DNA from 2 places in the Mycobacterium sp. TY815 genome. Region 2 is predicted to be linked to the other one. Evidence: predicted binding sites of a transcription regulator. Region 2 holds the regulator's gene; the other holds the start of a gene.
The links. The regulator LexA, encoded in region 2, represses DNA repair genes until DNA is damaged. The targets are predictions, from matches to a motif close to CGAACANNTGTTCG.

Region 1 (4,721 bases), 1.1 Mb from region 2:
TGCGAGAACCCCAGGGCGCGTGCCATGTCGCGCACCGCACTGCGCGCCCGGTAGGTGATGACGTTGGCCACCTGGGCGGCATAGTCGCGGCCGTATTTGTCGTAGACGTACTGGATGACCTTCTCCCGCTGATCCGACTCGATGTCGATGTCGATGTCGGGCGGCCCGTCGCGGGCGGGTGACAGGAACCGCTCGAACAGCAGATCGTTGGCCACCGGATCGACCGCCGTCACCCCCAGGGCGTAACAGACCGCGGAGTTGGCAGCCGATCCCCTGCCCTGGCACAGAATGTCGTTTCGCCGGCAGAATTGAGTGATGTCGTGCACCACCAGGAAATAGCCCGGAAACTGCAGTTGGGCAATGACTTTCAGTTCATGCTCGATCTGGGCATACGCCCGCAGCGCCACGTCTGCCGGCCCGTAGCGATCGGCCGCGCCCGCCATGGTCAACGTGCGCAGCCAGCTGTCCTCGGTGTGCCCGTGCGGGACGTCGAACGGCGGCAGTTGCGGCGCGATCAGCGCCAGGCCGAACGCGCACTGCTCGCCGAGCTCGGCGGCGGCGGCCACCACGTCAGGGCCCCCAAAGGGCATATGCGCGAACAACCGGGCCATCTCCTCGCCCGAGCGCAGATGGGAACCGCCCAGGGGGGCCAGCCACCCGGCCGCGGCGTCCAGGGACTGCCGGGCCCGGATCGCCCCCATCGCCATGGCCAGCCGGCGCCGCGACGGTCCCGCGAAATGGGCCCCCGTGGTGGCGACGACGCCGACTCCGAAATGCGGCGCCAGTTCGGCCAGCATCGCGTTGCGCTCGTCGTCGAGCGGCTGACCGTGATGGGTCAGTTCGATACTGACCCGGGCGGCGGTGAACCGGTCCACCAAATCGGCCAGTGCCCGTTTCGCCGCTTCCGGGCCACCCGCGGAAAGCGCTTGACGCACCGACCCTTTGCGGCATCCGGTGAGGATGTGCCAGTGCCCGCCGGCCGCCTCGGTCAACGCATCGAGGTCGTAGCGCAACTTGCCTTTCTCACCACCGGCCAGATGCGCGGCCGCCAGCTGCCGGGACAGCCGTCGGTACCCTTCCGGACCACGCGCCAGCACCAGCAGATGGGGACCGGGTGGATCCGGTTGCTCGGTGCGGGCGACCGATGAGGAAGTGGCCAATGACAGCTCGGCGCCGAACACCGTTCGCACGCCGAGTTCGGTGGCCGCTTCGGCGAACCGCACCGCCCCGTAGAGGCCGTCGTGGTCGGTCAGTGCGAGCGCTCGCAAACCCAGCCGCGCAGCCTCCTCGACCATCTCCTCCGGCGTGCTGGCTCCATCGAGAAAGCTGTATGCCGAATGCGCATGCAGCTCGGCGTAGGCGACCGAAGACGGCGCCGGCAGAGCGGCCGATTTAGCGGTGTAGGACCCACGCTTGTGCGATACCGGAGCGTCACCGGCCGGTATGACCGGAGCCACCTCCCCGGCATGGCGGGGCTTGCTGTCGAGCACCCGTTCCATCTCGGCCCAGCTCGGCGGTCCGTGGTACCAACCCATGCCGACTAGTGTATCGAACACTTGTTCGATACACTAGTCGGGCTATCCCACGAAACATCCTCCCGAACACTTTGACAACGGCGCTGAAACGATTTGCGAACAGCGCTACGCGACGGCGCATCGCAGCAGTTAAACGCACTTTTATCTGGAAAACACATTGTTAACCTGGCCGACCTCGGCAGGTGCAGGCGCGACACCGATACTGGTACAGATTGAAAAAACGACGGCGGGGGCTGGGCATGGCAGAACAGACGACACCGAACACCGGACTATCCAGAGCTCCGAACCCTGGCCGGCATGCCGTGATGACGACCGGAGCGGTCGCCGTCGTGGCCGGGCCGGCTCCCGGGCGCCGAAAGATGAATGATTTGCTGGCGCGACGGTTCGCGCAGTCATACGGCGGCACTCCGGGCGCCGCGCACGTGCAACGCGCGGCCCTCCCCGCACCCGGCGATGACAGTGAACTGTTCGGCGTCATCGCCCACGCGCTGGAACAGCCACTCGAAACCGGCCGGCCTTGGGAATGCTGGATCATCGAAGGCCTGGCTGAGGGCCGATGGGCGTTACTGGTCAAGACGGCCCTGGAACCCGGAGCGGCACACCTTCTGACCCGGCTCTGCGACGACGACGGCGCTGCCGATCCGGTTGCCAAACCCCAGTCCGCGCAGGCGATCCCCGGGCCACCCGGCTGGGCCGACAGCCTGTGGCAGGCGGCGGCCCGCGCCGTCACCGGTGTGCTGCGCCCCTGGCCGGCCGGCAACCAGCCACCCGCCATGCGCCGGTACCGGTCGGTGGTCGTCCCCCGCCGCCCCGTCGACCAACTCGCCCGCAAATTCGGCGTCACCGCCGACGACGTCGCGTTCGCGGCAGTCACCGAGTCGTTCCGAACGGCCCTGATACAGCGCGGTGAGCAGCCGCGGGCGGATGCGTTGCGCGTGTCGGGGCCGGTGTTGACAACCCTCCCTGTCGAGCACCAGGACCCCATCCAACAGCTGCGCGCGGTGCACGCGTCGTCCGGCCGGAGCGCCCCGCCGGACTCACCGCTCACGTTGTGTGCCAAAGTTTTTCATGCGCTGACCCGGCAATCACCACATGCCGTGACACTGGCGCCCGCCGCTGCCGGAGCGCGGTTGCGGCTGATGGGCCGACGGGTCGAGCGGGTCCTGCCGATTCCACCGATCGCCCCGGGCGTCGGGGTCACGGTGATCTCTTACGACGGCGACCTGGTCTTCGGCATCACCGCGGACTATGACACCCCCTGGGACATCAACGGGCTTGCCGCCGGCATCGAGGCGGGCGTGGCCCGGCTGATCGCGCTCAACCGCGACTCGGTCGTGCTGTTCGACCGCCGGCGCAAGCGCCGCACACCGCCTAACAGCGCGGCGCGCTGGCGGCCGCCGCCGGCGCCGGCACGGGTGCGCCACTGACGAACACCGGCGTTGACCACCGTGAGAAGGTGGGTCATGCCAAATTCGGGGCCGGTGACCATCGACCCACGCCATCACGATGCGGTGTTGTTCGACAAGGCCCTGCCGTCCTCGCGACAACTGCTCGACCAGCTGCACGAGGTTCATGTCGGTACCGCCGTATGCGGCTCCGAGGAGCTTGTCGGGACGGCCGGGAAGTTGGGCACCCGGCCGGGACGATGTGCCGTGGTGGCGGCGGACGCACGCGCGGCAAACGCCGCCCGAGAAGCCGGATTCGCATTGGTGATCGCGGTCGGCGCCGAACCGGTCAAGAGTGCCGACGCGGTGGTGGCCGACCCGGTTGCTATCAAGGTCCGCACCGGCGACAAGCGCATGTCCGAGTTGCCCGACGCCCGGCAGGCCGTCAATCTCGCCGGTCAATCCCCCGCAGTGTTCTTCGACTTCGACGGCACCTTGTCGGATATTGTCAACGACCCCGACGCGGCCCGGCCGGTCGCGGGCGCCACCGAGGCGCTGCGGGAACTGGCCGCGCAGTGCCCGGTTGCCATCCTCAGCGGCCGTGACCTGGCCGACGTGTCCAAACGCGTGGGCGTGCCCGGCATCTGGTACGCCGGCAGCCACGGATTCGAACTCACCGCACCCGATGGCACCCACCACCAGAACGAAGAAGCTGCGGTGGCCATACCAGTCCTCGAGCAGGCGGCCGGACAGCTGCGTGAGCAACTCGGCTCGATTCCCGGTGTTGTGGTGGAACACAAGCGCTTTGGCGTCGCGGTGCACTACCGCAATGCCGCGCGCGATCGGGTTGGCGAGGTGATGGCGACGGTGCGCAACGCCGGGCAGCGCGATGCGTTGCGGGTGACCACCGGTCGCGAAGTCATCGAACTACGGCCGGATCTCGACTGGGACAAGGGCAAAACTCTGCGGTGGGTGATGGAGCACCTCGGTGCACAGGCGGGCCACCGATTGCCCATCTATCTCGGTGACGACATCACCGACGAGGACGCATTCGATGCGGTGCGCGCCGACGGCATCCCAATTCTGGTGCGGCACAACGACGATGGCGACCGGGCCACGGCGGCGCTGTTCGCCGTGGACAGTCCCGCCCAGGCCGCCGAATTCACTCATCAGCTGGCCCGGGAATTATCTGACGCTGGCGTGAATTAACCTTCGCCCCACCATAATCCGACTATTTACGGACAACCTCGGCAAAATGACCGAGGCGCGGCCGGATCGGGGTTAGGCTGCGCGGCAGTCTATCGGGAGGACTGCCGTGTCGTTCGTGTATGCAAATCCAGAATTCATGACCGCAGCGGCGGCAGAGGTGGCGGCCATCAGATCAGCGCTCGACGCGGCCGCCGCGGCGGCACTGGCTCCGACAACGCATGTGCAGGCCGCGGCCGCCGATGAGATTTCCGCGGCGGTCACCGTGGCGTTCGGCCAACACGGCGCCTCGTTTCAGGCGATCAGCGCGCAGGCAAGAGCGTTTCAAAGCCAGTTCACGCAGGCGCTGGCCGCTGGCGCCAACTCGTATGCGCTCGCCGAGTCCACCAATGTGCAGCAGATCCTGCTGGACGCGATCAACGCGCCCACCCAGACATTGCTGGGCCGCCCGTTGATCGGCAACGGTGCAGACGGCACGGCGGCCAGCCCGAACGGCGGGGCCGGCGGACTGCTCTACGGCAACGGCGGCAACGGCTTCACGCAGACCACTGCCGGGGTGGCCGGCGGCGCCGGTGGGTCGGCGGGCTTCATCGGC
Region 2 (4,721 bases):
GGGAACTCCGATCAACACGCTGCAGGTGCCCGCCGGCCTGGTGCGGGTGGGTTACTCCGGCGATTTCACCGCGATCAGCGCCCCTGCGGAATGGGCACCGGAGTTCGCCATCCACGACCTGCCTTCCCCGGATGCGGTGTTGCAGGCCGATCCCGACGATTTCCCGGACGACATCGCGCACTATCTGTGGGCGTGGACGGATCAGGCGAGCGGCGCGGTGCGCAGCCGGATGTTCGCACCGAATCTGGGAGTGCCTGAAGACGAGGCGACCGGCTCGGCGGCGGTCCGCGTCACCGAGTACCTGAGCCGTGATCTCGTGATCACGCAGGGCCGCGGCTCGCTCATCACGACCACGTGGAGCCCGGAGGGCTGGGTGCAGGTAGCCGGCCGAGTCACCGAGGACGGTGTGCGCCGGCTGGATTGACCCCCCGGCTCAGTGCTGCCGGCGCAGCACGGCGGACAGGTGATGCTGCTCTGGCTGCCCGACCGCACCCATCCGCAGCGAGTAGGACAGTTCGTCGCCGTCGATCCGGAACGAACGGCTCAGGGCGGTCACCTCTTTGGCGGTAGGCGTGAGCCCGATGTCGACGGTCGCCAGCTCGATCTCGATCACGGGACCGGTGACCTCGTAGGTACCGACCTCGATCTCGGTGATGCCACTGGGATGGGCGAGCACCAGCTCAAGCCTTCCGGGCTGCGGTACCCGCAGGTAACCGGTCTCGGCGTGCAGGGGTCGGCCGTCGGCGACGGCATTGGTCTTGTGCCCGTAGACCAGAAAAGGCTTACCGACGTGGGTGAAGACCGCTTCTTCGAGGTACTCGAAGGGCTCGATCGTCGGATACTCGCCGGCGCCCCGCCCCACCCAGGTGCCCAGCAAGGGCGCTAGCGCTGCGAGATCGGGATGCAGATCGACGGGCATGTGAGAAGCCTATGGCTGTGCTCAGCCCGCAGTCGACACGTTGCGGTGGGCACGCAGCGCCTCGATCTCCCGCTCGAAGTCGTCGGCCGACGAAAAAGACCGGTAGACCGAGGCGAAGCGCAGGTACGCGACTTCGTCGAGATCGCGCAACGGCCCCAGAATGGCAAGACCCACCTCGTGACTGGGCACTTCCGGCCCCGCGGCCCGCACTGAATCCTCTACCTGCTGGGCCAGCAGGTTCAGCGCATCGTCGTCGACCTGTCGGCCCTGGCAGGCCCGGCGAACACCACTGATCACCTTTTCCCGGCTGAAGGGTTCGGTGACGCCACTACGCTTGACGACGGCCAGCACCGCGGTCTCCACGGTGGTGAATCTGCGTCCGCACTCGGGACATGACCGGCGCCGGCGGATCGCCTGACCTTCATCGGTCTCTCGCGAGTCGATTACCCGCGAATCGGGATGGCGGCAGAACGGGCAGTGCATAACCGCTCCTTCGCTGCGCCTGACTTCGGGGTACCGCAGAACCACCCCGAGAGTACCTGCGCACCCCCGGCGGGGCCACTGCTGGCACGCCCGTTCACACGCTGGCCGGAACGGGCCGAGCAACGTTGGTGCAGAGCGCTATTCGGCCGGGCTTCACCCGATCGGAGCGATCAACGTCTGGCCGGCCGCCACCGAATTGGAGTCCAGGGCGTTGAGGTTGCGGATGCGCTCCACGACGTCGCGGACCGGTGCGCCGGGTGCCACCCGGGAGGCCAGCTGCTGCAACGACTCTCCGGGTTCCACGCGGACCACCGCGAGTGCGGCGGGCACCTGCGCCGCCGCCTCAGCGGGCTCGTCGTTCAGCACGCTGCCGAAGTTGGCCATCAAACCGAGCCAGAGCGTGATGATGCCGGCGAGCAGGGCCAATCCCACCGTCGTCAACACTGAGACCGGACGGCGGCGGTGCGATGCCGTCGACACCGCGACACCGGTTCCGTAGTACCGCATGGGCGTGCCGCCTGGACGGGTGGGGCCCGGCCTGGTCGAACGGATCTGCCCCGCGCGGTAGTAAGGCGACTCGTCGAACGGCCTGTTGGCAGGCCTGGTCACCAGCCTTTGCCCGTTCCAGGTGCGCTGCGGGCCCGCGTAGCTGATTGTCATGTCGTTGCCTCCGGTCGACGAAAAATCGCTCGTGTGTTCGACCTTAGTCGCTCAGGTGTTCGATATCGAACACCTGAGCGACGCGTGTCGTACGAGCAAAACGGTAGACCTCACCACCGACAGGATTTTGTCGGTGCAACCAGCTGGGTGAATTTCGGATACCCGATCCACCGGAAAGTTACACACTTGTGATTCCGCAGATCCGGGCCGATAGAGGCGCTGCCGACGCCGGCCTGACACGCCCGTCGAACACATGTTTGATTCTTCGGTCGGAGGCGGTTACATTCAGTGGCATGAGCGACAGCAACGACCCCCCAGTAGCTGATCGAGCCGGTTCCCGCGGAACCACCGCAGACGGACGGCTGCACTCCGTCGACTCCGCGCTGACCGAGCGGCAGCGCACCATCCTCGAAGTCATCAGGGCCTCGGTCACCACCCGCGGGTATCCGCCGAGTATTCGCGAGATCGGCGACGCGGTGGGCCTGACGTCGACATCCTCGGTGGCTCATCAATTGCGCACGCTGGAGCGCAAGGGCTACCTGCGCCGGGACGCGAATCGACCGCGGGCCGTGGATGTGCGGGCGGCTGACGACGCCGTGACTGCACCCACCACCGATGTGGCCGGCTCGGATGCCCTCCCGGAACCCACTTTCGTGCCCGTACTGGGCCGCATCGCCGCCGGTGGGCCCATCCTCGCCGAGGAAGCCGTCGAGGACGTCTTTCCGCTACCCCGTGAGCTGGTCGGCGAGGGGACGTTGTTCCTTCTCAAGGTCGTCGGCGACTCGATGGTGGAAGCCGCCATCTGCGACGGCGACTGGGTGGTGGTACGTCAGCAGAACGTCGCGGACAACGGCGACATCGTGGCCGCCATGATCGACGGCGAGGCCACCGTCAAGACCTTCAAGCGAGCAGGTGGCCAAGTGTGGCTGATGCCCCACAACCCGGCGTTCGACCCGATCCCCGGGAATGACGCGACCGTGCTCGGGAAGGTCGTCACGGTCATCCGCAAGGTGTAAGGCTGAACCGCTCCAGCAGGCCTATGGCTCAGTCGGCCCTGACGAAGCCGTTGGCCTGCGCCACTGCCTCGTTGGCGAACCAAATCTCGGCCAGAGTGTCGTGGTACAACGCGCTGTTGGGCGTGTAGTACAGGCCGAATCGGGCGCTGGCCTTGATCGGGTAGCCATCCGGGGCCCGGTACGGGTCATCCTCGAGAGGCAGGTGGATGGTTGGCCGCACTGCAGCACCCTCCGCGCCTCGGGCCGCCTCGGCCTGCGGCGCCGCGGCGTAAGCCGCCTCGGTCGCTGCCGGCGCATAACCCGGGTCATCGGCGGCGGCATGCCGCCCCTTCCTCGGCTCAGGCGCCACGTTCGCGTCCTCCGGCGCCACGTCGGGCACCTCCTCTTCCGCGGGACCTCCACGCGGATAGAAGATGTCCGGAAATTCGTGCTCCGGATGGGCCTCGGGAACGTCCGGCGCCGCAGCACCTTCGCTGTGCGGTATCGAGGACTCCTCCGCGAACGCTTCCGGCGAGACCGTTTCCGCAACGTGGGGCTCGGCCTCCACGAGCTGGCCGAATGCGCCGCGTGTGACGATGGGTGTCGGGGTGGTGTCCACCGCGTCGGGGTCTTCATCGCCTTCGAACCCGCCGGACTCGTCGTGCTCCTCGAAGTCCGTGTCCTGCTCGGCCGCAGCCACGTATTCCTCGGATCCGGCGGCGTAATCGTCGGCGCCGTGCGCGTAGTCGTCGGCGCCGTGCGCGTAATCGTCGGCGCCATGCGCATAGTCGTCGGCGTATTCGGCGCTGCGGTCGTGCTCGTCGTGGTATTCCTCACGGCCCAGACCGCGCTCGTCGGGCGCGGCCACGGTCCCGCCCCCTCTGGACCAGCTCACCCGCGGCGCTGCACCGTACTCCGGCATCTCGTGCTCTTCAGGGTGGTGCTCGACTGGCGGGAAGCGCTCGGAGCCGTAATCGATGTCGTCGTGCGACCAGCGCCCGTCGGCGCCCCTGTCGAACTCGTCGGCCACATCGTGACCGTGGTCGTACGCGGGCACTGCCCGGCCGGCGCGACGGCGGCGCAGACCGAACACCACCAGCACAGTCATCAGAACAAGCAGCAACACCGGCACCGCCACCGCCAACCACCACCAGTGGAAGGTGAACTTCTTGCCGGGCGGTGGCGACGCGGTGGTGCTGGGCTGGTTCTGCCCCGACACCTGCAGGCCGGACAGCAGCGGCGCCAAGTTCGCCGGATCGGTGGTGAAGGTGTTCTTCGCACGGTTCCACGACACCTTGCCGCCGGTGAACTTCTGCGAGACCACGTCTCCGTCGACGCTCTGGTCGCCGACGGGGGCGCCCAGTTTGCCGGTGGCCCCCTTCAGCTTGTCCCATGCCGCCTTCATGGCGCCGCGCACGACGAACGCGCCGTGATCAGGAGTCCAGAAGATCACCGGCTTGTCGGCGGCGGAGAAGGTGGCGATCCGGCTGGCCGGGGTGATGCCGCCGTCCGCCTCATTCGAGATCGGGAAGCCCAGGTCACTGCTGACCGGTCCGCCCAACGACTCGTACTTCTGCAGGATCGGCCCTTCGACGGCGTTGGCGCCGGTGGCCGGGCTGAAGAAGATCTTGCCGCCGTTGAACTCCTGGACGATGCCGTCGCCA

Region 1: QXK92_RS13545 (error-prone DNA polymerase) is a predicted target of LexA. The motif match lies at 1,550-1,563, and genes of this name have one in related genera.

The regions. Positions count from the first base shown of each region.
Region 1 is NZ_JAUFRX010000001.1:3,172,450-3,177,170, forward strand. It holds gene QXK92_RS13545 (error-prone DNA polymerase) at 1-1,535, opposite strand, end outside; gene QXK92_RS13550 (wax ester/triacylglycerol synthase domain-containing protein) at 1,841-2,962, shown strand; gene otsB (trehalose-phosphatase) at 2,999-4,129, shown strand; gene QXK92_RS13560 (PE family protein) at 4,236-4,721, shown strand, end outside.
Region 2 is NZ_JAUFRX010000001.1:2,053,900-2,058,620, forward strand. It holds gene QXK92_RS08540 (PhzF family phenazine biosynthesis protein) at 1-424, shown strand, start outside; gene QXK92_RS08545 (peroxynitrite isomerase) at 434-919, opposite strand; gene nrdR (transcriptional regulator NrdR) at 941-1,402, opposite strand; gene QXK92_RS08555 (LysM peptidoglycan-binding domain-containing protein) at 1,556-2,062, opposite strand; gene lexA (transcriptional repressor LexA) at 2,356-3,078, shown strand; gene QXK92_RS08565 (LGFP repeat-containing protein) at 3,107-4,721, opposite strand, start outside.